4 regions of the Streptomyces rubrogriseus genome follow, and region 3 is predicted to be linked to each of the others. Evidence: riboswitches for the same ligand, from Rfam matches in the RefSeq annotation. Region 3 holds a riboswitch; each other region holds the start of a gene.
What was found. Region 3 has a riboswitch for cyclic di-AMP ahead of Sru02f_RS33800 (C40 family peptidase). Riboswitches for the same ligand answer to the same signal wherever they lie in the genome.

Region 1 (7,302 bases), 6.8 Mb from region 3:
TACTCCGGCAGCTCCTGCGCGATCGCGGACACCGTCGTCACCGACCCGGCCAGACCCACCAGCGTGCGCGCCTCCCCCAATGGCACCGTCCGCCCGGCCAGGTCCAGGGCGGCCTCGATGTCGGCCCGCATCGCGGCGACCTGCTCCGCGGTGGGCGGATCGGTCACCGCGCCGTCGCGCACCAGGTGCCGCTCGGTCATCCGGACGCAGCCGACGTCCACGGAGCGGGCGGCGCGCACGTGGTCGTCGCCCACGACGAACTCGGTGGAGCCGCCGCCGATGTCGACGACCAGGTAGGGCTTGTCGAGGTCGGCCCGGCCGGTCAGCTCCTTCGTCGCCCCGGTGAAGGAGAACTCGGCCTCCTGGTCGCCCGAGATGACCTCGGGCTCGACGCCCAGGATGTCCAGCACGCCGCGCACGAAGTCGTCCCGGTTCTCCGCGTCGCGGGAGGCGGAGGTGGCGACGAAGCGCAGCCGCTCGGCGCCGTGCGCCTTGACGACCTCGGCGTACTCGCGGCAGGCGGCGAAGGTCCGCTCCAGTGCCTCGGGCGCGAGCCGACCGGTGCGGTCGACGTCCTGGCCGAGCCGAACGATGGTCATGCGGCGGTCCAGGTCGGTCAGCTCGCCCGTGGCCGGGTCGGCGTCGGCCACCAGCAGCCGGATGGAGTTCGTACCGCAGTCGACGGCGGCGACACGGGTCACTGGGCGTCCTCCTGGCCGGTCCGGCCGGACTCGTCGGTCTGCTCGGCCCGGTCAGTCCGGCCGGTCTCGTCGGTCTGCTCGGTGGGCGTCACGCACGGGCCCTTGCGCCACCACTCGGGCAGCATCGCGATCGCCTCGTCGCCCAGCGGGTTGACGCCGGGGCCGGCGGCCAGCGAGTGGGCGACCAGCACGTGCAGGCACTTCACCCGGTCCGGCATGCCGCCCGCGCTCGGGAAGCCGGTCAGCTCCTCGATCTCGTCGCGGCGCCGGATGTAGTCCTCGTGCGCGGCGCGGTAGGCGGCGGCCAGCTCCGGGTCGGTGGCCAGCCGCTCGGTCATCTCCTTCATCACCCCGTTCGCCTCCAGCGTGCCGATGGCGGAGGCCGCCTTCGGACACGTCAGGTAGTACAGCGTGGGGAAGGGCGTGCCGTCGGGCAGCCGCGGTGCCGTCTCCACCACGTCGGGCTGTCCGCACGGGCAGCGGTGCGCGATGGCCCGCAGTCCGCGCGGCGGACGTCCGAGCTGCTGCTTGAAGGCCGCCACGTCCGCGTCGGTCGGCTCGGTGCGCGGGGTGGTCGGCGGGGGAGTCTGCATGACTGTCTTCTGCTGGTCTTCCTGTTGAGTCACTGCCGGAGCGGTCGGAGCGGTCGGAGCGGCCGGAGCGGTGGGTTCACTGCCGGCGGGCGACGGCGTCGGCCTTGTCGACCCCGTCCCACACGTTCTGGTACCAGGGGCGGTCGGCGGCGCCGGCCCGGGCGCGGGTCTGCTCGGCCGCCTCCGGGTCGACGACGACGAACCCCGTCTCCCCCGGCATCACGTAGTGCAGCCGCAGCCGGACCTGCTGCTCGGCGTAGGCGTCGTCCTGCCAGCGGGCCTTGAGGTCGCGCAGGTCCTCGACCCGCTGCCGGGTCTCCCGCTGCTCCCGCTGGAGATCGGCGATCTCGGCGCGCTGGGCGACGTACTGCCGGATCGGGTAGGCGAGCGCCACGACGAGCGAGCAGAGCACCATCGCGAGCAGCGCGGCCCGGCCGGTCAGCCGGGAGCGCCGGGCCTGGCGCTTGGTCTGCGAGCGGTAGACCCGGGCCGCGGTCTGTTCCCCGATGATCCGGATCCTGGTCGCGGTGGAGAAACGGTCCCGGTCCTTCACGGCCATCTGGTCTCCGCCTCCCGTGCACGCGCGTACGTCCCCGCACACGGTACGGGACCGGATACGGGGACGTACGTACGACGCTGCCTTCTACCGGGCCGTCAGCCCTTGAAACGCGGGAAGGCGCTGCGGCCGGCGTACACCGCGGCGTCGTCGAGGATCTCCTCGATGCGCAGCAGCTGGTTGTACTTGGCGACGCGCTCGGAGCGGGCCGGGGCGCCGGTCTTGATCTGGCCGCAGTTGGTGGCGACGGCCAGGTCGGCGATGGTGACGTCCTCGGTCTCGCCGGAGCGGTGGGACATCATGCACTTGAAGCCGTTGCGCTGGGCCAGCTCGACGGCGTCCAGGGTCTCGGTCAGCGAACCGATCTGGTTGACCTTGACGAGCAGGGCGTTGGCCGAGTTCTCCTCGATGCCGCGGGCCAGGCGCTCCGGGTTGGTGACGAACAGGTCGTCGCCGACCAGCTGCACCTTGTCGCCGAGCTTGGCGGTGATGGTGTTCCAGCCGTCCCAGTCGTCCTCGAACAGCGGGTCCTCGATGGAGACCAGCGGGTACGCCTCGACCAGCTCGGCGTAGTACTCGGTCATCTCGGCGGCGGTGCGCTCCTTGCCCTCGAAGGAGTAGGAGCCGTCCTTGTAGAACTCGGACGCGGCGACGTCGAGCGCGAGGGCGATCTGCTCGCCGGGGGTGTAGCCGGCCTCCTTGATCGCCTCGAGGATGAGGTCGAGGGCCTCGCGGTTGGAGCCCAGGTTCGGGGCGAAGCCGCCCTCGTCGCCGAGGCCGGTGGCCAGGCCCTTGTTCTTCAGGACCTTCTTGAGGGTGTGGTAGACCTCGGCACCCCAGCGCAGCGCCTCGGAGAAGGACTCCGCGCCGATCGGGGCGATCATGAACTCCTGGATGTCCACGTTGGAGTCGGCGTGCGAGCCGCCGTTCAGGATGTTCATCATCGGCACCGGCAGCAGGTGCGCGTTCGGGCCGCCCAGGTAGCGGAAGAGCGGCAGGTCGCTGGCCTCGGAGGCGGCGTGGGCGACGGCGAGGGAGACGCCGAGGATGGCGTTGGCGCCGAGCGAGCCCTTGTTGTCGGTGGCGTCCAGGTCGAACATGGCCTGGTCGATCAGGCGCTGCTCGGTGGCGTCGTAGCCGACCAGCTCCGGGCCGATCTGCTCGATGACGGCCAGCACGGCCTTCTCGACGCCCTTGCCGAGGTAACGGCTCGGGTCGCCGTCACGCAGTTCGATGGCCTCGAAGGCACCGGTGGAGGCGCCGGACGGAACGGCGGCACGACCCGTGCTGCCGTCGTCGAGGCCGACCTCGACCTCGACCGTGGGGTTGCCTCGGGAGTCCAGGATTTCCCGGGCTACGACGACGTCGATGGACGGCACGAGCATCTCCTTCTTCAATGTGACGCTTCACTGTGGCGCTTCGGTCCGTCGCGGTCCCGCGGGACCGCGACGGCTCTGCGGGACCGAGCCTAACCGGCTCCGGGCGATCGGCCAGCCGATCGCCCACCCGCTGGACAGAACCGAGAGTAAATTGTTTCAGAACGGAACAAAGGCGGAACATGAAAAGTCCCGCCCCGGTGCGTACGGGGGAACACGCACCGGGGCGGGAGTCGCGGGACCGCCGCCGCTTACTTCAGGTGCAGCTGCTGGCCCGGGTAGATCAGGTCGGCGTCGTCGACGATGTCGTCGTTCAGCTTGAACAGCTTCGCCCAGCCGCCCTTGACGTCGTGCTCCTCGGCGATCGAGCTGAGGGTGTCGCCCTTGACGACCTTGTACTCGCCGTCGCCCTTCTCGACCTTCTTGCCGGTCGGGGTGGTGACGGTCTTCTTGGCGGGCTTCTCGGCCTTCGGCTCGGCGGCCGGGCGCTCGGCGGAGCGGGAGGCCTTCTGCTCGGTGGAGCGCTCGGCGGTGGAGCCGCTGCTCTGGCTCTGCGAGCCCTCGGAGCTGCCGGAGCCGCTGTCCTCGGAGCCGCCACCGGTGTAGGCGGCGCCCGACAGGCCGGTGCCGCAGACCGGCCAGGCACCCTTGCCCTGGCCGGCGAGCACCTTCTCGGCGATCTGGATCTGCTGGGACTTGCTCGCCTGGTCGGCGGTGGAGGCGTACTGCGTACCGCCGTAGGCGGCCCAGGTGGAGGCGGAGAACTGCAGACCGCCGTAGTAACCGTTGCCGGTGTTGATGGACCAGTTGCCGCCGGACTCGCACTGGGCGACGGCGTCCCACTCGGACGCGGTGGCGGCGGAGGCGTTGCCGGCCGCCATCAGCGGGGCGGCGACGGCGGCACCGGTGACGCCGGCGACGGCGATGACACGGGTGGCCTTGGACGGGCGACGGTGCTTGCCCTTGCCGGAAAACAGCATGGTTGATCCCCTCACCGACGCCTGCGAGGTGAGCTGTCGGGTTCGGGCCGGTTGAGTTGCCCGGCCGGGTTCCTCCCGGAACTCGGCTTCACCCCTAGCCGCTCCGGCTCAACTGCCCGGTGCGGCGCTTACCTTGGGTCCCCCGCTCCTGCCTGCGGCGCTTGACGCGACGACTGTTCCCGTACGGCCGCTGGCAGGATTCGGCGTTGCGGCTGTCGGGGCCCGCGGTGGCGAGCGGTCATGACCGTAGACACGCGCTCCGCGGATTTTCAAAGACGATCACGGCTTCTGAGACCTATCTCTCACGAGATCCAAAAGGGACATACGGTCTCTAACCGTGACGCGAACTCCCCCTACTTTTCGCCCGATTCGCCCGTGACCGTGAGCGTCTGACCGGGCAGGATGTGGTCGGGGTCGGCGCCGACGACGGCCTCGTTGTCGGCGTAGAGCGCGTGCCACCCGCCGTCGACGTCAAGGGAGTCGGCGATGGCCCAGAGGCTGTCGCCGGTGCGGACGACGTAACGCCCGTCCCCGGCCTCTCGCTCGCCACCGTCGCGCGAGGCGTGCCGGCCCGACGTCGGGTCCGTACGGCCCTCTCCCGTCGCACCCTCGTCCGCGCTGCCGCCGCGGTGCTTGCCGGAGCCGGACGAGCCCTCGGTGCCCTGCCGTTCGGCACTGCCGGAGGGGTCGGATTCGGCGGAAGTGTCCGGCTTGGCGGATTGGTCCGCACCGTCGGACGAGTCGCCCGACGCCCCGCTCGAACCGTCGGACGGGGTGTCAGACGACGAAGACGGCGAAGAAGAGGGCGAGGGGGACGAAGAGGACGCCCCGGACGTCGACTCCGGCGCCTCGGACGAGCCGGACGACTCGGATGACTGGGACGACTCGGGCGTTTCGGTGGTCGCGGGCGATTCGGACGACTTGGTGGTGTCCTGCTCCCCCGAGGCGTCCGAACCTTCCGACGCCCCGTCACCGGCCGTGCCGGAGCCGTCGCCCGTGCCCCCGGAGCCGCTGCCCAGGCCGGCGAGCAGACCGCAGGTCGGCCAGGCGGCGATGCCCTGGGCCGCGTGTATCTTCTCGGCGATTCTTATCTGCTGGGAGCGACTGGCCTGGTCGGCGCTGGGGGCGTAGTCCAGACCGCCGTACTGCTCCCAGGACTCCTGGGACAGCTGCAGGCCGCCGTAGTAGCCGTTGCCGCTGTTCTGGCTCCAGGCGCCGCCGGTCTCGCACTCGGCGACCTGGTCCCAGTTCGCCGAGTCGGCCGCGTGCGCGCCGGTGGCGCCGAGCAGCGGGATCGCGATGGCGGAGCCGGTCACTCCGGCGGCGACGACCAGTGCGGGTGCCTGGCGGGGGCGGCGGTGACGACCGTTCCCGGAGAGCATGCGACGACCTTTCACGAGACGACGGGGACCGCGCGGCGGATGACGCTCGACACCACGCTGATCCGTGAACGTATAGGGAGATCATCGCTTGTCACAAGTTCATGCCGCGCAGATCACGTGAAGATCACAGAGGTGAGCGCGTGTCACTTTTGCGTCGGCGACGGACCGTTGCCGGCCGATGACGCGGGCGGCGTGAACGAGACGGGCAAGGTGCGCAGACCTCGCATGATGAGGCCGCCGCGCCACCGGAGTTCGGCCGGGTCGGCGGCGAGACGGAGGTCCGGCAGCCGGGTCAGCAGCGTGGCCAGCGCCGTCTGGCCCTCCAGCCGGGCGAGCGGGGCGCCGAGGCAGTAGTGGATGCCGTGGCCGTACCCGAGGTGCTGGCTGTCGCGGCGGGCGAGGTCCAGGGTGTCCGGGTCGGTGAACCGCTCCGGGTCCCGGTCGGCGGCGGCCAGGACGACGAGGACCGGGTCGCCGGCCGCGACGTCCTGGCCGCCGATGGTCAGCTGCCGGGTGGCGAAGCGCCAGGTGGCCAGCTCCACCGGGCCGTCGTAGCGCAGAAGTTCCTCGACGCCGGTCTCCAGCAGGCCGCGCTCCCCCGCGGCCAGCGAGGTCTGCAGCCGCTCCCGCTGCCCGGGGTGGGTGAGCAGCGCGTAGGTGCCGTTGCCGATCAGGTTGACGGTGGTTTCGAATCCCGCGAAGAGCAGGATGAAGGCCATGGCCGCGGCCTCGTTCTCGGTGAGGTGCTCGCCGTGGTCGGAGGCGCGGATCAGACCGGAGATGAGGTCCTCGCCGGGGGCGGGCTCGGGCGGCAGCGCGGCGCGCTTGCGGTGGATGAGGTCGGCGAGGTAGCCGCGCATCTTCTTCACCGACCGGGCGACGCCGCCCCGCGGGCCCCCTTGGTGACGGATCATCATGCCCGCCCAGTCCCGGAAGTCGTCCTGGTCCTCGCGGGGGACGCCGAGCAGGTCGCAGATGGCGTAGATGGGCAGCGGGAAGGCGAAATCGTGGATCAGGTCGGCGGAGCCGGTGGCCGCGAACCGGTCGATGAGACCGTCGGCCAGCTCCTGCACCCGGGGCGCGAACTCGGCCACGCGGCGGGGCGTGAACGCCTTGCTGACCAGTCGTCGCAGCCTGGTGTGGTCGGGCGGGTCGATGTTGAGCAGATGGGTCATCAGCTCGGCCTTGCGCTCCCCCGGGATGCCGGTCTTGCCCTTGGCGTGCGCGGGCTCGTCGTGGTGCGCCGGGTTCTTGGACAGCCGCGGGTCGGCGAGCGCCTCTTTCGCGTCGGCGTACCGGGTGACCAACCACGCCTCCACTCCGCTGGGCAGCCGGGTGCGGTGCACGGGGGCGTGCTCGCGCAGCCAGGCGTAGGCGGGGTAAGGGTCGCTCGCGAACTCCCAGCTGAACAGCTCGGGGACCGGGGCGGAAGAGCTGCCGGTCATCCCTCGACCGCCCGGATCGCGTCCCGGTAGGCGCGGGCTGCCGCTCTCAGGGCCGCCTCGGGGTCGGTGCCCTCGGACTCGGCGCGGGCGGCGAGGGCGAGCAGGTCGTAGCCGATGCCCTCGCCGGTCGGCAGCGGGACGTCGAGGCCCGCGGTGCGGACCCGGGAGTGGAGCTTGGCGGCGAGGGCCAGGCCGGGCTGGCCGAGGGGGACGCCCTCGGTGACCGAGGTGCGCTGCTTCTCGGCGGCCTTGGTGCGCAGCCAGTGGGC
Region 2 (7,302 bases), 180 kb from region 3:
GGGCCGCGATGCCGACCAGTGAGGCGGCCACGACCAGGGCGATCAGCAGCGCCCGTCCCAGGCCCTCGACGTAGGTGATCCGGGTGCCCGAGATGGTGATCAGGTCGCCGACCGGGAAGAGCAGCGCGCCGACCGCCAGCGCCGAGAACGCGACCACCAGGGTGGCGGCGAGGCAGAAGGCGACCACCGTCGCGTACTTGGTGAGCAGCAGCCGGGAGCGGCCGGCCGGGGCGACCAGGAGGTAGCGGAGCGTGCCCGCGCTCGACTCGCCCGCGATCGCGTCGCCCGCGACGACGCCGATGGCCATCGGCAGGAAGAACGGGAGGGTCGCGGCGAGCGCGGTGAAGACCAGGAACAGCCCGTTGTTGCTGATCTGCGAGATGAACGCCGGCCCCTCGCCACCGCCGCCACCGCCGCCGAGCGAGGACCCGTCGCTCGTCTCGATCTTCACGGCGATGCCCACCAGGACCGGCACGGCGGCGAGCACCGTCAGCAGGGCGAGGGTGCGCCAGCGCCGGAAGGTGGTCAGCAGCTCGCTGCGGAACAGCCCGAAGGACCACAGCGGGCTCGGGGGCCGCGCGGCACCTGGGCCCGGGTGCGCAATCGGGTCCCGCGCCCCGCCCGCGGGCTCCCCCACCGGCTCGTCCCGCACATCAGCCCGCGACATCGAAGCCCTCCCCGGTCAGCGCCACGAACGCGTCCTCCAGCGAGGCGTGTTCCACCACGAAGCCCCGGACCCGGACGCGGGCCGCGACCAGCGCCGCGTTCACCTCGGCGAGGTCGCGCTCCGGTGGCTCCGCCGTCACCCGGTCCCCGTCGACGACCACGTCCGCGGCCCCCTGCTCCTTCAGCACCCTGGCCGCGTCGCCCGCGTCCGGCGTGGTCACCACCAGCCGGCCCCGTGCCCCGGCCGCCAGATCGGCGACCGCGCCCTGGGTGACCAGCCGGCCCTGTGCCATCACGGCGGCGTGGGTGCACACCTGCTCGATCTCGTCCAGCAGGTGGGAGGAGAGGAAGACGGTGGTGCCGTCGGAGGCCAGTTCGCGCACGAGGGTGCGGATCTCGCGCATGCCCTGCGGGTCGAGACCGTTGGTCGGCTCGTCCAGCACCAGCAGCCGGCGCGGCTGGAGCAGCGCGGCGGCGAGCCCCAGCCGCTGCTTCATCCCGAGCGAGTACGCCTTCGCCTTCTTGCCGCCGGCGGCCGCGAGGCCCACCCGGTCCAGCGCCGCCCCTACGCGCTCGCGCCGGGTGCGCGGGTCGGCGGTCGGGTCGGCGGCGTCGTAGCGCAGCAGGTTGTCCCGACCGGAGAGGAAGCCGTACAGGGCCGGGCCCTCGATGAGGGCGCCGACCCGGGGCAGTACGGCGCGGGCCGCGCGTGGCATGGGCCGGCCGAGGACCCGGGCGCTGCCCGAGGTGGGTTCGATCAGCCCCATCAGCATGCGGATGGTGGTGGTCTTGCCGGAGCCGTTGGGCCCGAGGAAGCCGAAGACACTGCCCGCCGGGACGGTCAGGTCCAGACCGTCGACGGCGAGCTGTCCGCCGCGGTAGCGCTTGGTGAGCGCGCGGGTGGCGATGACGGCGTCATCCGCGCTCTCCTGGTCCGGGCGCTCCGGCTCCGTGGCGGACGCTTCGGCCATCGGCTCCCTCTTCTCGTCCTCTTCGCCGTACGGGTGGGGGTGCTGCGGGATCCTACTTCGCGGCGTCGGCCGCCTTCACCAGCGCGTCCTTGGTGACCGCACCGGCGTAGACCTTGCCGTCGTCCGTGATCAGGGCGTTGACCAGGCGGGTCTTGAAGACCGTGCCCGAGCCGAAGTCGCCCTTGACCTGGTCGCCGAAGGAGCCGAGGAAGCCGCCGAGGCCGCCCAGGTCGCCCGCGGAGTCCGTGGGCAGGCCGCCCTCAGCGCCGGTGTCGAAGGTGGCGATCGAGTTCCAGCCCTCGCCGATGACCTCGATGCCGTCCATCCCCTTGGCGAGCTCGCCCTCGGCCCCGCGGCCGTGCTCCGGGGCCCCGGCCCGCTCGCCGGCCTCGTCGGCCTCGGTGACCTTGGCCCCCTCGGGTGGCGTGAAGTCGAACGTCGACGCGTCCGGCTTGGCGAAGCTGACCTTGGTGAAGCCCACGTCCACGACGGCGGCGCCGCCGCTCGCCGGGGTCAGGGTGAACTTCAGCGGCGTGCCGGTCTCGGCATCCACCGCCACGGTGATCGCACCGACCGTCGATCCGTCCTGCTTGGGCTCGACGACCAGGCGGTAGGCGTCCCGGCCGGCCACCTGCGCGGTACCGCCGACGGTCACGGACGTGGTGTCGTCGACCGCCTTGAGCGCCTGGTCGGCGAAGTCCTTCGGGGTGGCCGGCACGTCCTGGCCCGGCACGTCCTTCTCCGGCCGCCCGGCGCCGTCGGCGGCGGTGGAGTGGTAGACCTCGTTGGACGAGCTGTCGTAGCCCCAGACGTCCTTGCCGTTGTGGATCAGGCTGTACTCGGCGGCGTTCTCCAGCAGGGACAGCTTCTGCCGGTCGGGGCCGTCGGCCGCGACGCGCAGCGTGTGGCTGCCGGACACCAGCTCGGTGAGCTTGGCCGAGGGGTCGGCGGCGGAGCCCTCGCCATCCCCGCCGGAGCCCGGACCTCCGGACATTCCGGACATCAGGCCGCTCTCCAGCCCGCCGAGGTCCGGCAGACCCAGGTCGGTGTTGATGCGCACCGTGCCGGACAGCTGCTGGACGTCCGACTCGGCGATCTTCTCTATGAGCTGCTCCGCCGTGACCTTCGGCAGGTCGGGGTCGCCGGAGTCGGCGAGCGCGGGAACGAGCCCGATCGTCGCGGCCGCCACTCCCATCACCGCGACCGGGACGACGTACCGCGCGGCCTTGCGCCGTCCGGCCCGCAGCTCCTCGCCCTCCCGGGCGGTCGTGTTGTCGTCGGAATCGATCGGTGCCATGTGTGCCCTACCTCCGTCGTCGGCGGCGGCTGTCTCGCGACCTCGCACTCGTTCACCCGTGAGCCGCCATTCTCACCCGAATCGGTGAGGATTGGTGTTTTTCCGTGGTGTCCATCTGACCAAATCGCCGGAGCACAAGCGTCAGACCGCGGGCTCAACTCCGCCTACTCCTGCGGGATGACACGCAGGGGCGCCGACTCCCCCGCCCCGTAGGGGCCGGCGCGGACCGCGCAGGCGGCGACGGACCGCGGAGGGCGGTCAGCCGGCCCGGTGGACCACCGCGTCGCACAGCTCCACCAGCGCGGCCTTCGCGTCGCACTCGCGCAGCGGGGCCAGCGCCGCCCGGGCCTCCTCCGCGTACCGGACGGTGTCCCGGCGGGCCTGCTCCAGCGCGGGGTGGGCACGCAGCAGGCGCAGCGCCTCGGCGTGCCGCGCGTCGTCGCTCAGGTCGGAGTCGAGCAGCTCGCACAGCGCGAGGTCCTCGGCGAGTCCCAGCCGGGCCGCCCGCTCGCGCAGCCGCAGCACGGGCAGGGTGGGGATGCCCTCGCGCAGGTCCGTGCCGGGCGTCTTGCCGGACTCGTCGGAGTCGGAGGCGATGTCCAGGACGTCGTCGGCGAGCTGGAAGGCGACGCCGAGCCGCTCGCCGTACTGGGTGAGGACGTCCACCACCGTCTCGTCGGCGCCGGACATCATCGCGCCGAACCGGCAGGAGACCGCCACCAGGGAGCCCGTCTTGCCGCCCAGCACGTCTAGGTAGTGGTCGACCGGGTCGCGGCCGTCCTGCGGGCCGGCCGTCTCCAGGATCTGACCGGTGACCAGCCGCTCAAAGGCGAGGGCCTGGACGCGGACCGCCTCGGGTCCGAGGTCGGCGAGGATCTGGGAGGCGCGGGCGAACAGGAAGTCGCCGGTGAGGACCGCGACCGAGTTGTCCCAGCGGGTGTTCGCACTGGGCACCCCGCGCCGCACGGCGGCCTCGTCCATCACGTCGTCGTGGTACAGCGTGGCGAGGTGGGTCAGCTCCACGACCACGGCCGAGGGCACGATCCCGGGGGCGTAGGGGTCACCGAACTGGGCCGAGAGCATCACCAGCAGCGGCCGGAACCGTTTCCCGCCGGCCCGCACCAGGTGCTGGGCGGCCTCCGTGATGAACGGCACCTCGCTTTTGGTTGCCTCAAGCAACCCTTCCTCGACAGCAACCAATCCGGCCTGGACATCGGCTTCCAGAGCCTGGTCCCGCACGCTCAGCCCGAACGGCCCGACGACGGTCACGAGGGGTCTCCTGTCTGCTGGTGTCTACTGGCGATTACCTGGTTTGTCGATAGGTCGCTGCCACCACTCAAGTCAGCGTATCCGGTCACGTTTCGATCACCGCTAGCGCCCACCGTTACAGGCTGGTCGGTATCGGATCATTAACGGTATGTTTTTGATCAGGTGATATGAGCAGATTTTGATTGATATCGCCAGAGGGGACGAGCCGGAGCCGGAGGGCGAACGGGCCGGAGCCGCCACCGAAGATCCCATCACTCCTCCCAACGGCCCGCACTTCGAGAACGTCACCCGATCGACACGCCCGCCCCCTCCTTATGCGCCACCCCTCCACCGCCCTCTCCCCTTCCCCGCTTCCCACCCCTCCCCGCCCGACACCCGAAGCCGTCCCCACCCGCGGCCGGTTGGCTCCCAGTTGGGCTTAATGCCCCATTTGCCGTGCTTGTTGAAGCCAGTGAGTTGGCTCACTCCGGACGACCTACAGGCAACCCGGCCGGAACCTGTGCCCTCCCTTTGCCCCGCAAGCCAGTTGGGGATTGGCAGCAGCAAAGGATCAAGAGCCATATAGGCCTCAGACCAAGGTCAACAGGCATGTTGGGTGATTCCTGCACTTGTTCCGGACATGTGCTCTCGCATACGTTCCCGGCCTGTCGGGTGGACGCCGAATCCTGCCACCGCCCGTCGCACAGTCATCCACCCAACAAACTCGCAGGCAGGAGCGGGGGACCCAGGTAAGTCGCCGCACCGGTCACCACCGGAGCGGCTCGGGGTGAAGCCGTACCCGTCAGGGCACGGCCGGGCACCTCCCCGCCCGAACCCGACAGCTCACCTCGTAGGCGTAAGGAGAGGGACACCGCATGTCTGCCAACGGTCAGAACCGTCACGCCCGCACCAGCCGCCTCGCCCGCAAGCTCGCCGTGGCCGGCACCGGTGCCGCGGTGCTCGCGCTGCCGCTCATCGGCGCCACCACCGCTTCCGCGGCCACCCCGGCCGCCGCCACGACCGCCACCACGGCGGCCACGGCCTACCCGGACAACCTCGACGGCTGGATCCGCGAGTCGCTCGACATCATGGCCCAGCACGGCATCCCCGGGACCTACGAGGGCATTCACCGCAACATCATGCGTGAGTCCTCCGGCAACCCGCTCGCCATCAACAACTGGGACATCAACGCCATCAACGGCACCCCGTCCAAGGGCCTGCTCCAGGTGATCGACCCGACCTTCCAGGCGTACCACGTCGAGGGCACCTCCTGGGACCCGTACGACCCGGTCGCCAACATCACCGCCGCCTGCAACTACGCGGCCGACCGCTACGGCTCGATGGACAACGTCTTCAGCGCGTACTGAGCCGTACGCCGCCCGAACCTCGCCTAAGAGGTACCGAAGATCCGCTCGAGGACGACGGCCACGCCGTCGTCCTCGTTCGTCGTGGTGACCTCGTCGGCCACCGCCTTGAGTTCGGGGTGCGCGCCGGCCATGGCCACACCGTGGGCCGCCCACTGGAACATCGGGATGTCGTTGGGCATGTCCCCGAAGGCGATCGTCCGCCGCCGCTCCAGACCCAGGTGCTCGGCGGCCAGCGCCAGACCGGTGGCCTTGGTGATGCCGCAGGGCTGGAGCTCCACCGTGCCGGGCCCCGACATGGTGACCGTCGCGAGGGAACCGACCACCGCGCGAGCCGTCGCCGCCAGTTCGTCGTCGGTCAGCTCGGGGTGGCGCAGCAGCACCTTGCTGATCGGCCTGGACCACAGCTGCGCACGCTGCTCGACGCGCACCGCGGGCAGCGTCGGGTGGGGCATCAGGTAGTCCGGCTCGATGAGTGTCAGCCCGTCGACGCCGTCCTGGTCCACGGCCGCGTGCACCTGGCCCACCTCGGCCTCGATCTTGCCGAGCGCGGTCTCGGCCAGCTCCCGGTCCAGGGTGACCGACCACAGCATCCGGTGCGCGCCGGCGTCGTACACCTGCGCGCCCTGTCCGCACACCGCGAGCCCCGTGCAGCCGAGCCGGTCGAGCAGCGGGCGCACCCGGGGGGCCGGGCGCCCCGTCACCACCAGGTGCCGCGCACCCGCCCCGGCGGCCCGCGCCAGCGCGGCCAGCGACCGGTCGGAGACGGTGTCGTCGCCTCGGAGCAGCGTGCCGTCCAGGTCGGTGGCGACGAGTGAATACGCGGTGCGGTCCATGATCAGAGAATACGGACACCGCACCCGTCCGACTCACCCGTGACCGCTTCCGAGCGAGGGCGTAGCGAGTGCGCTCGAACCCGCACGGCGTTGCACGACGACGCCCGAGGATGTCCGAAACCTGATACATCATCGGCTAAAGCCCGTTCAGGGCCTGTGCACCGGTTGGCGGCGGCATCGCACGCTACCTGCCCGCCGGGTGCTCCCCGTGGTGCCTTCCGCCCCCGAACCCGGACCGGGCGCCGCCGCCTTCGGCGGTACTGCCCAAGAGCGGCACGTCACCCGTAACGTGTGGCCGGACCGCGTGCGTCACGTGACGCACCCCGATCACGTGACACAACGGCACACCCGGCACACCTGACACACCCGGCACACTTGACACACCCAGTACAGCCGCCGTCACGCAACGGCACACACGGCGCGCACGGCGCACATGGCGAGCACGAAAGCGAGGCAGCACCCGATGCCCCCCTTCGATGTCCCCGAGGGCGACCCCTTCGGCCCGCACAACCTTCCGTACGGCGTGTTCTCGATCCCCGGCTCGCTCGACCGGACGGACCGGACGGTGGGCGTCCGGCTGGGCGACCACGTCCTCGACGCGGGGGCGGCGGCCCACGCGCTCGGCTCGCCGTACGCGGCCCTCCTCGCGCAGCCCACCCTCAACCCGCTGCTGGCGGCCGGGCGCACGGCGTGGTCGGACGTGCGGCGCGCGCTGACGGCGTGGGTGACGGTCCCCTCCCACCGCGAGACCCTGGAGCCGTTCTTCCACCCGCTGTCGTCGGTGACCCTGCACCTGCCCTTCGAGGTCGCCGACTACGTCGACTTCTACGCCTCCGAGAACCACGCCCGCAACGTCGGCCAGATCTTCCGCCCCGACGCCGCCGACTCCCTCACCCCGAACTGGAAGCACCTCCCGATCG
Region 3 (7,302 bases):
CGGCGGGGCACCCCGTACCGGACGACGTCGCCCCGGACGCCGCGCCGTCGGTCGAGGGCACCGAATCCTCCCCGTACGGGGACGAGTTGGCCGCCACGGGCGAACTCCCCGCCGTGACCGCCCTGCTGGACGACCAGGAGGAGGTCACGTCGGCCGCGCGGATCCCGGCCGCCCGCACCGGCTCCCGCGCCGGGTCGCGCTCCCGCCGCCGCCAGCCCGCCAAGCGCTCCGCACTGCTCACCATCGCCGTGCCGTCGGCCTGCGTGATGAGCGTCGCCGGTATCGCGGCCGCCTCCGTCGGCAGCCTGACCGGCGACGAGGGCACGGAGACCGCGGCGTCCGCGCCGGACCCGGGCAACGCCGAGGCCGCGCCGGTGAAACCGTCCGCCGCCAACAACAAGCTGGACACCCAGCTCACCAGCCTGGCCGCCGGGGCCGACGACTTCGCCGACCGGGCCAGCCGGACGCAGGAGCGCATCGACCTCAAGGCCCAGCAGGACGCCGAGAAGAAGCGGGCGGCGCAGGAAGCGGCCCGCAAGGAACGACTGCGCCCCAAGTTCGCGCTCCCGGTGGAGCAGCACGGCCTCAGCGCGTACTACGGTCAGGCCGGCATCAACTGGATGTCCGTCCACACCGGCATCGACTTCCCCGTGTCGTACGGGACGAAGGTGATGGCGGCGACCGACGGCACCGTGCGGACGCAGTACAACAGCGCCTACGGCAACATGATGATCGTGACCGCGAAGGACGGCACGGAGACGTGGTACTGCCACCTCTCCAGCTACCAGGTCCCCTCCGGTACGACCGTGAAGGCGGGCGACGCGATCGCGTTCTCCGGCAACTCGGGCAACTCCACCGGTCCGCACCTGCACTTCGAGGTGCGTCCCGCGGGCGGTTCGTCGATCGACCCGCTTCCCTGGCTGCGCAGCCACGGCATCAGCCCGACGTGACGCCGTAACGTCTCGGCAGCCCGAGCCGGGCCGGGCCCGGGCCGACGCCCGGGCCCGCCGTCCACACCGGGCCGCCCCGCGCCGGGCCGCTAGAGCTTCTCCACCGGCGCGTACCGCAGCAGCAGCCGCTTCGGCTTGGTGTCCCCGAAGTCGATCGTCGCCTCGGCGTTCGACCCGGTGCCCTTGACGCCGACCACCGTGCCGAGCCCGAACTGGTCGTGCGTGACGCGGTCGCCGACCGCCAGCGAGACCGTGGGCTGCTCGGCACCGGCCGACCTCCCCGTGGCGAAGCCGGACGCACCCGACGCCGAGGACCGGGACCTCGACCGGGACGACGACAGCGAGGCCGCCACGCCCGAGACCGGAGCGGAAGGCGCGGGACCGTTCGCCCCGGTCCGCTTCCATTCCAGGTGCGGGGCCGGGATCTCCTCCAGGAACCGCGAGGGCGGGTTGTACGACGGCTGGCCCCAGGCGCTGCGCAGCGTCGACCGGGTCAGGTACAGCCGCTCACGTGCGCGCGTGATGCCGACGTAGGCGAGGCGCCGCTCCTCCTCCAGCTCCTTGGCCTGGCCGAGGGCGCGCATGTGCGGGAAGACGCCGTCCTCCATGCCGGTGAGGAAGACGACCGGGAACTCCAGGCCCTTGGCGGTGTGCAGGGTCATCAGGGTGACGACGCCGTCGCCGTCCTCCTCGTCCGGGATCTGGTCGGAGTCCGCGACGAGCGCGACCTTCTCCAGGAAGTCGGCCAGCGTCCCGGCCTCCTCGCCCTCGGCCCGCTCCTGCTCGAACTCCAGGGCGACGGCCGCGAGTTCCTGGAGGTTCTCGATGCGGGTCTCGTCCTGGGGGTCGGTGGAGGCCTGCAACTCGGCGAGGTACCCGGTGCGTTCGAGGATCGCCTCCAGGACGGTCGCCGGTCCGGCGCCGGACTCGACGATCGTACGGAGGTCCTCCATGAGCGTGTTGAACCGCTTGACGGCGTTCGCGGAGCGCGCGGCCATCCCGTACGCCTCGTCGACGCGCCTCAGCGCCTGCGGGAAGCTGATCTTCTCGCGCTGGGAGAGGGCGTCGATCATCGCCTCCGCGCGGTCGCCGATGCCGCGCTTGGGGACGTTGAGGATGCGGCGCAGCGGCACCGAGTCCTCCGGGTTGGCCAGCACCCGCAGGTAGGCCAGGACGTCCCGGACCTCCTTGCGCTCGTAGAAGCGGACGCCGCCGACGACCTTGTAGGGCAGGCCGGTGCGGATGAAGACCTCTTCGAAGACACGGGACTGGGCGTTGGTCCGGTAGAAGACGGCGACGTCCCCGGCCTTGGCCTCGCCCGCGTCGGTGAGGCGGTCTATCTCGTCGGCGACGAACTGCGCCTCGTCGTGCTCGGTGTCGGCGACGTACCCGGTGATCCGGGCGCCGCTGCCCTGGTTGGTCCACAGGTTCTTGGGGCGGCGGGACTCGTTGCGCTCGATGACCGCGTTGGCGGCGCTGAGGATGGTCTGGGTGGAGCGGTAGTTCTGCTCGAGCAGGATCGTCGTCGCGTCCGGGTAGTCCTCCTCGAACTGGAGGATGTTGCGGATGGTGGCGCCGCGGAAGGCGTAGATCGACTGGTCGGCGTCGCCCACCACACACAGCTCGGCCGGCGGCACCTCGGCCTCCGGCGGCACGTCGACGGGGTGCTCCGAGGGCACGCCGACCAGCTCGCGCACCAGGGCGTACTGCGCGTGGTTGGTGTCCTGGTACTCGTCGACCAGGACGTGCCGGAAGCGGCGGCGGTAGTGCTCGGCGACGTCCGGGAAAGCGCGCAGCAGATTGACCGTCGTCATGATCAGGTCGTCGAAGTCGAGGGCGTTCGCCTCGCGCAGCCGCGACTGGTACATGGCGTAGGCCTGGGCGAGGGTCTTCTCGAAGCCGTCGGCCGCCTGGGCGGCGAAGTCCTCCTCGTCGATCAGCTCGTTCTTCAGGTTGCTGATCTTCGCGCTGAAGGACTTCGGCGGGAAGCGCTTGGGGTCCAAGTCCAGGTCGCGGCAGACCAGCGCCATGAGCCGCTTGGAGTCGGCGGCGTCGTAGATCGAGAACGACGAGGTGAAGCCGAGCTTCTTCGACTCGCGGCGCAGGATGCGCACGCACGCGCTGTGGAAGGTCATCACCCACATCGCGTTGGCGCGCGGGCCGACGAGCTGCTCGACGCGCTCCTTCATCTCGCCCGCGGCCTTGTTGGTGAAGGTGATCGCCAGGATCTGGCCCGGGTGGACGTTCCGCTCGGCCAGCAGGTGGGCGATGCGGTGGGTGAGCACGCGGGTCTTGCCGGAGCCGGCACCGGCCACGATGAGCAGCGGGGAGCCGGAGTGGACGACGGCGGCCCGCTGGTTCTCGTTCAGCCCCTCCAGGAGGGCCGCGGCGTCCAGGGCGGGGCGCGGGGCGCCGTCCCGGTAGTGGGTGTCCCGCTGCGGGGGCGCGTCGAACTTCCCGCCGAACAGATCGTGCGGAACCGGCTCCGGTCCGTGATCGTCCTCGGGCGGCGGCGGGGGTTCCTCCTCGTGACCGCGGGGGGTCTGGAGGCTCGCCAGGAAGTTGTCGTCAAAGAGGCTGCTCATCGCTCTCCGAGTCTAGGGCGCCCCACCGACAACCCGGTGCCACCCCGGAAAATGCCCACCGCCTCCCGGCGCGGACACGCCCCGCGACCAGCGGAACCACGAAGAGTGACGCCCGCGACCGGCCCGGAGACACCCGAGCAGAAGGTCACGAAAATGTATCGGGCATATCACCCACCAACCTTCACAGCGGCCACACGAGTTGGCTACGGTGCGGGGCAGGCCGCTCGACCCCCTCCGGCGAACCTCGCCGGGCCGCGCGGCCTCCGCCGAGTCCGGTACGCCGCACGGCAGCCGGAGCCGGGGACCCAACCGAGAACTTTGGGGTGAATCGGCGACACCGCCCTCCATGAGGGACGGACTCGCCGTAGGGCAACCCTTCCGCATCACACCGCCCGAACCCGACAGCTAACCCGGTAGGCGGAGCACTGGAAGGAGTCGCCTCCTTGGCGTCGCACCGCAAGTCGCGTCCCACCGGCCCCCGCGTCGCGGGCATACGGACCCCGGCCCTCGCCACCGCGGCCCTCACGTCCGTCGCCCTGCTGTCCCAGACGGCGAACGCCACGCCGTCGGACGACCGGCCGACCCTCGAAGAGGTCGAGAAGAAGGTCGACGACCTCTACCGCCAGGCCGGGTCGGCGACCGAGAAGTACAACGCGGCCAAGGAGAAGACCACCAAACAGCGCAAGAAGGTCGACACCCTCCTCGACGACGTCGCCCGGCGCACCCAGAAGCTCAACGACGCGCGCGAGGAGCTGGGTTCCTTCGCCTCCGCCCAGTACCGCACGGGCGCCTCGGTCCCGGAGACCGCGACGCTGCTGCTCGCGGACTCGCCGCAGGACTACTTCGACCAGAACCAGCTGATGAACCGGCTCACCGGCCGGCAGAAGACCGCCGTCGACGACTACGTCACACAGCAGTCCGAGACGATGAAGAAGCGCCGGGAGGCCACCGAGAGCCTCGAGACGCTCACCGACTCGCAGAAGGACCTCAAGACGGCCAAGTCGACCGTCCAGAGGAAACTCGCCACCGCGCGGGAGCTGCTCTCGGAGCTGACCGCCGAGGAGAAGGCCCGGCTGGCGGCGATCGAGAAGCAGAAGCAGCAGGAGGCCGCCCGCAAGGCCGCCGAGCTGGCGAAGCAGCAGGCGGCGCACGAGGAGGCCGAGCGCGAGCGCCGGGAGGAGGCCGCCCGGCAGCAGGAGAGCGGCTCCGGGTCCTCGGGGACCTCCGACGGCACCGGTTCGTCGGACTCCGGCTCGTCGACACCGGGCACCTCGACCGGCACCAAGGCCGAGAAGGCGATCGCCTTCGCCCGCGCCCAGATCGGCAAGCCGTACGTCTGGGGCGCCACGGGCCCCGGCTCCTACGACTGCTCGGGCCTCACCCAGGCCGCCTGGAAGGCCGCCGGCGTGACACTGCCGCGCGTCACCTACGACCAGGTCAACGTCGGCACGACCGTCTCCGTCTCCCAGGCACAACCCGGTGACCTGGTCTTCTTCTACGACGACATCAGCCACGTCGGCCTGTACATCGGCGACGGCATGATGATCCACGCCCCGAAGCCGGGCGCGTACGTCCGCGAGGAGTCGATCTTCTACGACGGCGAGTCCTCGATCTACAGCGTGGTGCGCCCGGCCTGATCGGCGAGGTACTTAGCATCGGGCGCATGTCATCGGCCACCCATCCCTCCGCGCTGCGCACCTGGTGGGCGCAGCGTCCACCGGCGGCCGGGGCCGCGGTGATGGCGACCGGCATCGTGTCGGTCGCCCTGCATCTGACGGGCCGCGAGGTCCTGTCGCGGATCGCCCTCGCCCTGGCCTGCGCCGCCTGGCTGATACTGGCGGCGAACTTCGTCTACCTGCTGCTGGCCGATCACGCCCAGTGGGTGAAGCGGGCGGGGACGCCGGGGGCGCTCACCGCCGTCGCCGCGACGACCGTGCTCGGCACGCGGTTCTCGCTGCTCGGCTGGACGCTCCTGGCGGCGGTGCTGCTGGCGCTCGCGGCCCTGCTGTGGCCGTGGCTGCTGTTCCTGGTGGTGCAGCACTGGGGGCGGCGGATGCCGGGGGCGGTGTTCCTGGGCTGCGTGGCCACGGAGGGGCTCACCGTGCTCGCCGCCACACTGGCCGCGGCCACCTCGACGCCGTGGCTGGCGCACGCGGCGCTGGTGCCGTTCTGGCTGGGGATCGTGCTCTACCTGATCGCGCTGTTCCGCTTCGACCTGCGGCAGGTGGCCCGGGGTTCCGGGGACCACTGGGTGGCGGGCGGCGCGCTCGCCATCTCCGCGCTCGCCGGTGCCAAGCTGCTCGCGGCGGCCGGGACCGGCATGTACCTGTGGAACGCCGACGACCAGGCCGTCCTGCACGACGTGACCGTCTTGCTGCTCACGCTCGACCTCGCCTGGTACGCCGTGCTCCTGGCCGCCGAGATCGCCTGGCCCCGTCTGCGCTACGACGTGCGCCGCTGGTCGACCGTCTTCCCGCTCGGCATGACGGCTGCGGCGACCCTGTCGGTGGCCGCCGCCGTCGACGTCCCGTGGCTGGACGCGCCCGGCCGGGCGCTGCTGTGGATCGCGGTGGCCGGATGGCTGGCGGTCGCGACGGGAGCGGTCCTCCGGGCCCGCTCCGGGCTGCGGTCCGCGGCAGCGGGCTCCGGGGCGGCGGTCAGGTCCACAGCACCGCGATGAAGACGTTCACCAGGGTCAGCCCGCCCACCAGGCCGAACAGCGGCTTCTCCACCTTCTCCTCGTCGCGCTTCACGTAGACCAGGCCGAGGATCACGATCAGTACGGCGAGCTTCACGCCGATCTTGACGTTGTCGACGGAGTAGTCCTGGGCCTGGTTGAGACCGACCAGGACGGCACCGGTGACCAGCATCGTCAGCGCGCCGTGCAGCATCGCGGGGGTGAACCGGGCCGCGCCCTGGCCCATCGCCTTCATCTGGGTCAGGAAGCCCCCGAGGAGCGAGGCGATACCGATGATGTGCAGGCCGACGAAGAGGTGGATGAGTACGTCCATGAGGCCGGAGCCTAATGAGGGGGCCGACACGCCCGGACACCGGCCCGCCCCGGCACTCCCATAACAGCTCACGTCCCCCACCCGCCCCCGGTCCGGCATATCGGTCATCACCCCGCGTGAAGCCGCCGGGCCTCGGAGGGCTTGCCGATCACATGCGGTCGCCGCCCGATCCCCTGCCGCCACTTCCGTGCATCCCGTCACCGGACCGTTACCGACGCGCCTAGCGTCCTGGCCCAGGCAGCCGGAACGGACCGGAGCCGACCCGGCGCCGCCGGAGTCGAGTCGTACGGAAGGACGTGGATCGCAGGTGGGAACGCACCGCAGGCCGCGACAGCGCGCGAAGGGCGGCGGCAGAGCCCGTACGGCGGCCACGATCACCCTCGCGGGTGCGGCCACCGCGACGGGCCTGGGCGGGACGACCGTGCACGCCGATCCGCAGCCGACGGCGGCGCAGGTCAGGGCCAAGGTGGACAAGCTCTACCAGGAGGCCGAGGTGGCCACGGAGAAGTACAACGGCGCGAAGGAGAAGGCGGACGCCGCCGAACGGCGCCTGGAGGACCTGCGCGACGAGGCCGCCCGCAAGGAGGACCGGCTGAACTCGGCGCGGGAGGCGCTGGGTTCGGTCGCGGCCGCGCAGTACCGCAGCGGCGGCCTCGACCCGGCCCTGCAACTGGCGCTCTCCTCCGAGCCGGACCGGTATCTCGACGGCGCCGCGTTGGCCGAGCGCGCGGGCAGCCGGCAGCAGGCCGAGGTGGG
Region 4 (7,302 bases), 1.1 Mb from region 3:
CTCCCTCCGGGGCCCTGACGACGGACTGCGTCCGGCCCGGGGTCGCGGACGGGCGGGGCGGCCCGGACGGGACGGGCGCGCCGGTCCCGGACGGGACGGACGGGACGGGCGCGCCGGACGGGGGCTGATCGGCGGGGCCGGGAGCGGCATGGGGTCCGGTGCCCGGGGTGGCTCGGGAGGCAGGGCCGCCCGGGGTGCCCTGCGGCACGGCACCCGGGTCGCCCGGCCGGGCCGCGCTCGAAGCCGCTTGGGCGGCGGTGCCCGCAGCCGCCTGGGAAGTGGTGCCCGCAGTGCTCTGAGCCGTCTGCGGGGCCGTGCTCGCCGCCGCGGACAGGGCCTCCGCCAGGCCGCCCAGCTCCACGTGGACCACGAGGACGGGCTTGGTGGGGACCGCGGCCGCCGCCGAGCGCAGGGCCTCCGCGAGCGCGGCGTCCCCGGCCGCCCCCTCCCCCAGCGTCGGGATGGCGGTCACCACGACCGCGTCGCACGTGTCGTCGGCCAGGGCCCTGGCCAGGGCCGCGTGGAAGTCGTCGGCCGAGGCGGCGGTCGTCAGGTCCAGCGGGGGCTGCGGGCGCAGGCCCTCGGAGAGGCACGCGTCGTACGTGAGCAGTCCCAGGGACTCCGAGTTGCCCAGGATGGCCACCCTCGGTCCGGCGGGCAGCGGCTGGCGGGCGAGGAGCAGCCCCGCGTCGACCAGGTCGGTGATGGTGTCGACGCGGATCACGCCGGCCTGCCGCAGCAGCGCGGAGACCGTCGCGTGGGGCAGCCGCGTCGCCCGTACGGCGTGCCCCTGGGGTGCCACGCCGCCGTGCCGGGCGCCCTGCACCACGACCAGGGGCTTGGCGGCCGCCGTGCGCCGGGCCAGGCGGGTGAACTTGCGGGGGTTGCCGATGGACTCCAGGTACATCAGCGCGACGTCGGTCTCCGGGTCGTCGTACCAGTACTGGAGGACGTCGTTGCCGGAGACGTCGGCGCGGTTGCCGGAGGAGACGAAGGTGGACACGCCGGTGACGCCGGTGACCCCGCCGCCGCGCCGGTGCAGCCGGGAGAGCAGGGCGATGCCGATGGCGCCGGACTGCGCGAACAGGCCGATCCGTCCCGCGCGCGGCATCTCGGGGGCGAGAGAGGCGTTGAGCCGCACGTCGGGGGAGGTGTTGATGATCCCGAAGGCGTTGGGCCCGATGATGCGCATGCCGTACGACCGCGCGTGCCGCACGAGGGCGCGCTGGCGTTCGCGCCCCTCGGGGCCGCTGTCGGCGTATCCGGCGGAGATCACCACCAGGCCCTGCACCCCGTGCTCGCCGCACGCCGTGACGACGTCCGGGACGTGCTCGGCGGGCACGGTGACGACGGCGAGGTCGACGGGCCCGTCGATGTCGCGCACGGAACGGCACGCCGGAACCCCGTCGAGCTCCTTCATGTCCTCGGGGAAGGCCCTGTTCACGGCGTACAGGCGCCCCGTGTAGCCGGCGTCCCGGATGTTGCCGAGGATGCTGCGGCCGACGCCGCCCGGGGTGCGGCCGGCGCCGACGACCGCGACCGAGCCGGGCTGCAGCAGCCGCTGCACGGAACGGGCCTCCGCGCGGTGCTCGCGCGCGTACTGCACGGCCAGCGAGCGGTCGGTGGGTTCGAGATCGAACTCCAGGCGGACCACCCCGTCCTCGAAGCTTCGCTTCTGGGTGTACCCCGCGTCCATGAAGACTTTGATCATCTTGTTGTTGGCGGGCAGCACCTCGGCGGCGAAGCGGCGGATGCCCCGCTCGCGGGCGACGGCGGCGATGTGCTCCAGGAGGGCGGAGGCGACGCCGCGCCCCTGGTGGGCGTCCTGGACGAGGAAGGCGACCTCGGCCTCGTCGGCCGGTGCGGTGGCGGGTGTTCCGCCGGCCCCGATCCGGTCGTAGCGTACGGTGGCGATGAACTCGCCGCCGATGGTGGCCGCGAGTCCCACCCGGTCCACAAAGTCGTGGTGCGTGAAGCGGTGGACGTCCTTGGCGGACAGGCGAGGGTACGGCGCGAAGAAGCGGTAGTACTTCGACTCGTCGGAAACCTGCTCGTAGAAGCTGACCAGGCGCTCGGCGTCATCGACGGTGATGGGGCGGACGCGCGCGGTGCCGCCGTCGCGCAGCACCACGTCGGCTTCCCAGTGGGCGGGGTACTCGTGCCGGTCCGACGAGGTCTGCATGGGCCCCAGAGTACGGCTCGCGTACGACAACGGCGCGGGGCAGTCTGTGGGGGACGGAGGTCCGGACCGAGGCCGCGGTCCGGGACCCGGACGGGGCGGCCCACGTGGTCGTCCCGGCTCGCTTCACGATGTGGGAAACTGGTCTAGACAAGACTGGTCTAGACAACTCCAACGCCTCTGAACACCTGAAGGGCAGCATCACATGGCTGAGCGCCGCGTCAACGTCGGCTGGGCCGAGGGTCTCCACGCCCGCCCCGCCTCCATCTTCGTCCGAGCCGCCACGGCCACAGGCGTCCCGGTGACGATCGCCAAGGCCGACGGGTCCCCCGTCAACGCGGCCTCCATGCTGGCCGTCCTCGGCCTCGGCGCCCAGGGGGGCGAGGAGATCGTCCTCGCGTCCGACGCCGAGGGCGCGGAGGCGGCCCTGGAGCGGCTGGCGAAGCTGGTCGCCGAGGGGCTCGAGGAGCTTCCCGAGACCGTCTGACGGACGGGACAGCAGCACCGAAAGGCCCGCCGGGACCACCGGGCGGGCCTTTCTCCTTTTCCGCTTCCGCTTCTGCCTCTGCTTCTGCTTCTGCTTCTGCTTCTGCTTCTGCTTCTGCACGTTCGGGACGGCAGAAATAGCCGCCGGAATTCCCCCGCTTTTGTATACGGAACCTGTGTTACCGGAGCGGGCTCGCGGTGTTTACGGAATGTTGCGTATTCCTCACACGCTCTGCCGTCGCGCCGCCGGAGGCGAACCGGAGCCGGTACCCGGACGCCGACCGCTCGATGTGCCGGGTCATGAGCGCCCGCGCGCGTTCGGCGTCGCCCCGGGCCACGGCGTCGGCGATCGCCGCGTGCTCCGCCCAGTGCTCCACCGGTCCGACCGGTGCCTCCACGACGTACATCCAGGCGATCTTGTGGCGGAGCTGGGTCAGCAGCGCGGTCAGGGAGGGGCTGTCCGCCGCCCTGGCGAGGGTCTCGTGGAACCAGCCGCCCAGGGAGCGCAGCTCGTCCACGGTGCCCCGCCCGGCCCGTTCCTGCCCCAGCCTGACCAGGCCGCGCAGCACCTTGAGGTGTGCGTCGGTGCGCCGCCGCGCGGCCCGGGAGGCGCCGAGCGGCTCGAGGAGCGTGCGGGTCTCCAGCAGGTCGGCGGCCTCCCGCCGGGTCGGTTCCGCGACGCACGCGCCCGCGTGCCGCCGGGTCACCACGAAGCCCTCCGCCTCCAGCGTGCGCAGGGCCTCGCGGACGGGGACGCGGGAGACGCCGTAACGGCGGGCGAGGATCTCCTCGGTGAGCCGGCTCCCGCGTCCGTGGACGCCGGTCACGATGTCGTCCCGAATCGCCGTGCACACCGAATGTGCCGGAATACGCATGACCGACCTCCGCCTTGATCCCCAGAAACGTCGACGATGGACGCGCTTTCAGCGACTCTAGGCCAATCAAGCCGGCATGGAATACAAAAAGCCCCGACTCGGGAAGCCGGGGCTTTTTCGTCAGACGTTCACTCCGTGGGAGCGGAGATAGGCGACGGGGTCCATGTCCGAGCCGTACTCGGGGCTGGTACGGGCCTCGAAGTGCAGGTGCGGTCCGGTGACGTTGCCGGTGGCACCCGAGACGCCGATCTGCTGGCCGGGCTCGACCGACTGGCCGACCGAGACGCCGATGGACGACAGGTGCCCGTACTGGGTGTACGTGCCGTCGTGCATCCTGATCACGACCTGGTTGCCGTACGCGCCGCCCCAGCCGGCCTCGACGACGGTGCCGACGCCCACGGAGTGCACGGACGTGCCGCTGGAGGCGTGGAAGTCGATGCCGGTGTGGCTGCCGGAGGACCACAGGGAGCTGCCGGCCTGGTAGGCGGTGGAGACGTACGAGGCGGTGATCGGCGCGACGAAGGTGTTGAGGCGCTCGCGCTCCGCCTCCCGCGCGGCGCGCTCCTTGGCCTCGCGCGCCTCCTTGGCCGCCTCGGCCGCCCGCTCGCGGGCCGCCTCGCGGGCGGCGGCGTCCGCGGCCGCCTGCTTCTGGGCGAGGGCCTGGGCGTCGATCTCGTCGGCTATGGAGTCGCCGATGGTGACGACCGGGGTGAGCCCGGTCTGTTCCACCTCGGGCTCGGCGGCCAGCGCCGGAGCCGCGAGGGTGCCGACCACGCCGGTGGTGGCGAGGGCCGCGACACCCGCCGCGCGGGCGGTGGTGCGGTGCACCCGACTGGGACGGCGGTGCTTCCCGGTGGCGCGCGTGAACGCCATGTAGAGGCTTGTCCTTTCCTTCCCTCTCGCCTACCGGGTTAGCTGACGGGTTCGGAGGTGGAAGGTCTCCTACGGACCCCCTCGCGGTGCGCGCGGGCGTCCGATTCACCCCAGGGACTTCGATGGGTCCCCGGCTCCCCTGGCTCGCGCCGTACGGGGACTCGGCGATGACTGTCCGGTGCCGCGGATGCGGCGCACTGCCTGACGAACAGCCCGGACGACGCTAAACGCGGCTGCGTTCAATCCTCAAACGCAACAGGCTTTTTGTAGCGCACGCCACAGGGCAGACGAGCAACCACTCCCCCAATCCGGACAAACGGCGGCCCCGGTGACACACCGGTCACCGGGGCCGCCGCGCGCGCGTGCCGCTACTCGGCCGCCACCACGGTGACTTCGCCGATGCCGAGGGCCTCGACGGGCTCCTTGATCTGCGCCGCGTCGCCGACCAGGACCGTCACGAGACGGTCCACCGGGAAGGCGTTCACGACCGCCGCGGTGGCCTCCACGGTGCCCGTGGCGGCCAGTTGACGGTAGAGCGTGGCCTGGAAGTCGTCGGGCAGGTGCTGCTCGACCTGGTCGGCCAGCGTGCTCGCCACGGCCGCCGCCGTCTCGTACTTCAGCGGCGCCACGCCCACCAGGTTCTGCACGGCCACGTCGCGCTCGGCGTCGGTGAGCCCCTCCGCGGCCAGCTTGCGCAGCACCGTCCACAGGTCCTCCAGGGCGGGACCGGTGTTGGGGGTGTCGACGGATCCGCTGATGGCGAGCATCGCGGCGCCCGTGCCGTCCGGCGCGGAGCGCAGGACCTGGCCGAACGCCCGCACACCGTAGGTGTAGCCCTTCTCCTCGCGCAGGACGCGGTCCAGGCGCGAGGTGAGGGTGCCGCCCAGGCAGTAGGTGCCGAGCACCTGCGCGGGCCACACGCGGTCGTGCCGGTCGGCGCCGGTGCGGCCGATCAGCAGCTGCGTCTGGACGGCGCCGGGACGGTCCACGATGACGACCCGGCCCCGGTCGTCGGCGGTCACCGGGGGCACGGGACGCGGCTCGGCGGCCGAGCCGGTCCAGGCGCCCAGGGTGTCGCCGAGCAACGCGTCCAGGTCGACGCCGGTGAGGTCGCCGACGACCACCGCGGTGGCCGTGGCGGGGCGGACGTGCCGCTCGTAGAAGGCGCGTACGGCCGCCGCGTCGATGGCCTCGACCGTCTCCTCCGTGCCCTGGCGCGGGCGCGACATGCGCGCGTCGGCCGGGAACAGCTCCTTGGAGAGTTCCTTGGCGGCACGCCGGGAGGGGTTGGCCAGCTCGTGCGGGATCTCGTCGAGCCTGTTGCGCACCAGCCGTTCGACCTCGCCGTCCGCGAAGGCGGGCGCCCTGAGGGCGTCGGCGAGCAGGCCGAGTGCCTTGCCGAGGCGCGAGGCGGGCACCTCCAGGCTCAGCCGGACGCCGGGGTGGTCGGCGTGCGCGTCCAGGGTGGCGCCGCAGCGCTCCAGCTCGGCGGCGAAGTCCTCCGCGGAGTGCTTGTCGGTGCCCTCGGAGAAGGCGCGCGCCATGATGGTGGCGACGCCGTCGAGACCGGCCGGCTCGGCGTCCAGGGGGGCGTCGAGGAGCACCTCGACGGCGACGACCTGCTGGCCGGGGCGGTGGCAGCGCAGCACGGTGAGGCCGTTGTCGAGGCTGCCGCGCTCGGGGGCGGGGAACGCCCACGGCTTGGGCTCGCCGGCCTGCGGCTGGGCGTGGAATTCCATGGTGGCGAGCTCGGTCACTTGGCCGCCTCCTCGTTCTCGTCGGTGGCGTCGGTCTCGTCGGCGGGGGCGGTGGGCTCGTAGACGAGCACCGCGCGGTTGTCGGGGCGCAGGCGGGCCTTGGCGACCTCCTGGACCTCCTCCGCGGTCACCTCGAGCACCCGCTGCACGGCGGTGAGGGCGAGCTGCGGGTCGCCGAACAGGACGGCGTACCGGCACAGTTCGTCCGCGCGGCCGGCGACCGTGCCCAGGCGGTCCAGCCACTCGCGCTCGAGCTGGGCCTGGGCGCGCTCCATCTCCTCGGCCGTGGGGCCCTCCTCGGCGAAGCGGGCCAGCTCCTCGTCGATGGCCGTCTCGATGACCGGCACCTCGACGTCGCCGGACGTCTTCACGTCCAGCCAGCCCAGGGAGGGCGCCCCGGCGAGCCGGAGCAGGCCGAACCCGGCGGCGACGGCGGTGCGGTCGCGGCGGACGAGCCGGTTGTACAGGCGGGACGACTCGCCGCCGCCCAGGACGGTCAGGGCCAGGTCGGCCGCGTCGCACGCGCGCGTGCCGTCCTCCGGCAGGCGGTAGGCCGCCATCAGGGCGCGGGCCGGGACCTCCTCCTCGACGACCTCCCGCAGTTCCCCGCCCATGACGTCGGGCAGCGCGCCGTCCCGGGGCGGCTGCTTGCCGTCGTGCGAGGCGATGGAGCCGAAGTACTTCTCGATCCACGCGAGTGTCTGCTCGGGGTCGATGTCGCCGACGACCGAGAGCACCGCGTTGTTCGGCGCGTAGTAGGTGCGGAAGAACGCGCGCGCGTCCTCCAGGGTCGCCGCGTCCAGGTCTGCCATCGAGCCGATCGGCGTGTGGTGGTAGGGGTGGCCCTCCGGGTAGGCGAGGGCGGTCAGCTTCTCGAAGGCGGTGCCGTAGGGGACGTTGTCGTAGCGCTGGCGGCGTTCGTTCTTGACGACGTCCCGCTGGTTCTCCATCGACTCGTCGTCCAGGGCGGCGAGCAGGGAGCCCATGCGGTCGGCCTCCAGCCAGAGGGCGAGCTCCAGCTGGTGGGCGGGCATGGTCTCGAAGTAGTTGGTCCGCTCGAAGCTGGTGGTGCCGTTGAGCGAGCCGCCGGCGCCCTGCACCAGCTCGAAGTGGCCGTTGCCCTTGACCTGGG

Region 1: linked by a shared signal. The riboswitch ahead of rpfA (resuscitation-promoting factor protein RpfA) and the one ahead of Sru02f_RS33800 (C40 family peptidase) in region 3 are both predicted to bind cyclic di-AMP.
Region 2: linked by a shared signal. The riboswitch ahead of Sru02f_RS34750 (transglycosylase SLT domain-containing protein) and the one ahead of Sru02f_RS33800 (C40 family peptidase) in region 3 are both predicted to bind cyclic di-AMP.
Region 4: linked by a shared signal. The riboswitch ahead of Sru02f_RS28810 (M23 family metallopeptidase) and the one ahead of Sru02f_RS33800 (C40 family peptidase) in region 3 are both predicted to bind cyclic di-AMP.

What each region holds. Positions count from the first base shown of each region.
Region 1 covers NZ_CP116256.1:734,158-741,459, reverse strand. Annotated here, with positions in the region: gene Sru02f_RS03225 (Ppx/GppA phosphatase family protein) at 1-701, opposite strand, end outside; gene Sru02f_RS03220 (DUF501 domain-containing protein) at 698-1,294, opposite strand; gene divIC (cell division protein DivIC) at 1,371-1,853, opposite strand; gene eno (phosphopyruvate hydratase) at 1,949-3,229, opposite strand; gene rpfA (resuscitation-promoting factor protein RpfA) at 3,478-4,206, opposite strand; cyclic di-AMP (ydaO/yuaA leader) riboswitch at 4,210-4,376, opposite strand; gene rpfC (resuscitation-promoting factor protein RpfC) at 4,560-5,588, opposite strand; gene Sru02f_RS03195 (cytochrome P450 family protein) at 5,732-7,033, opposite strand; gene Sru02f_RS03190 (nucleoside triphosphate pyrophosphohydrolase) at 7,030-7,302, opposite strand, start outside.
Region 2 covers NZ_CP116256.1:7,724,176-7,731,477, forward strand. Annotated here, with positions in the region: gene Sru02f_RS34730 (ABC transporter permease) at 1-667, opposite strand, end outside; gene Sru02f_RS34735 (ABC transporter ATP-binding protein) at 654-1,637, opposite strand; gene Sru02f_RS34740 (LolA family protein) at 1,690-2,934, opposite strand; gene Sru02f_RS34745 (polyprenyl synthetase family protein) at 3,193-4,203, opposite strand; cyclic di-AMP (ydaO/yuaA leader) riboswitch at 4,885-5,053, shown strand; gene Sru02f_RS34750 (transglycosylase SLT domain-containing protein) at 5,058-5,549, shown strand; gene Sru02f_RS34755 (HAD family hydrolase) at 5,573-6,382, opposite strand; gene fahA (fumarylacetoacetase) at 6,846-7,302, shown strand, end outside.
Region 3 covers NZ_CP116256.1:7,541,424-7,548,725, forward strand. Annotated here, with positions in the region: gene Sru02f_RS33790 (M23 family metallopeptidase) at 1-950, shown strand, start outside; gene pcrA (DNA helicase PcrA) at 1,040-3,535, opposite strand; cyclic di-AMP (ydaO/yuaA leader) riboswitch at 3,790-3,972, shown strand; gene Sru02f_RS33800 (C40 family peptidase) at 3,979-5,172, shown strand; gene Sru02f_RS33805 (tellurite resistance/C4-dicarboxylate transporter family protein) at 5,199-6,215, shown strand; gene Sru02f_RS33810 (hypothetical protein) at 6,193-6,546, opposite strand; gene Sru02f_RS33815 (C40 family peptidase) at 6,854-7,302, shown strand, end outside.
Region 4 covers NZ_CP116256.1:6,404,582-6,411,883, forward strand. Annotated here, with positions in the region: gene Sru02f_RS28795 (bifunctional acetate--CoA ligase family protein/GNAT family N-acetyltransferase) at 1-2,182, opposite strand, end outside; gene Sru02f_RS28800 (HPr family phosphocarrier protein) at 2,385-2,666, shown strand; gene Sru02f_RS28805 (GntR family transcriptional regulator) at 2,845-3,540, opposite strand; gene Sru02f_RS28810 (M23 family metallopeptidase) at 3,661-4,413, opposite strand; cyclic di-AMP (ydaO/yuaA leader) riboswitch at 4,426-4,590, opposite strand; gene Sru02f_RS28815 (M16 family metallopeptidase) at 4,782-6,170, opposite strand; gene Sru02f_RS28820 (M16 family metallopeptidase) at 6,167-7,302, opposite strand, start outside.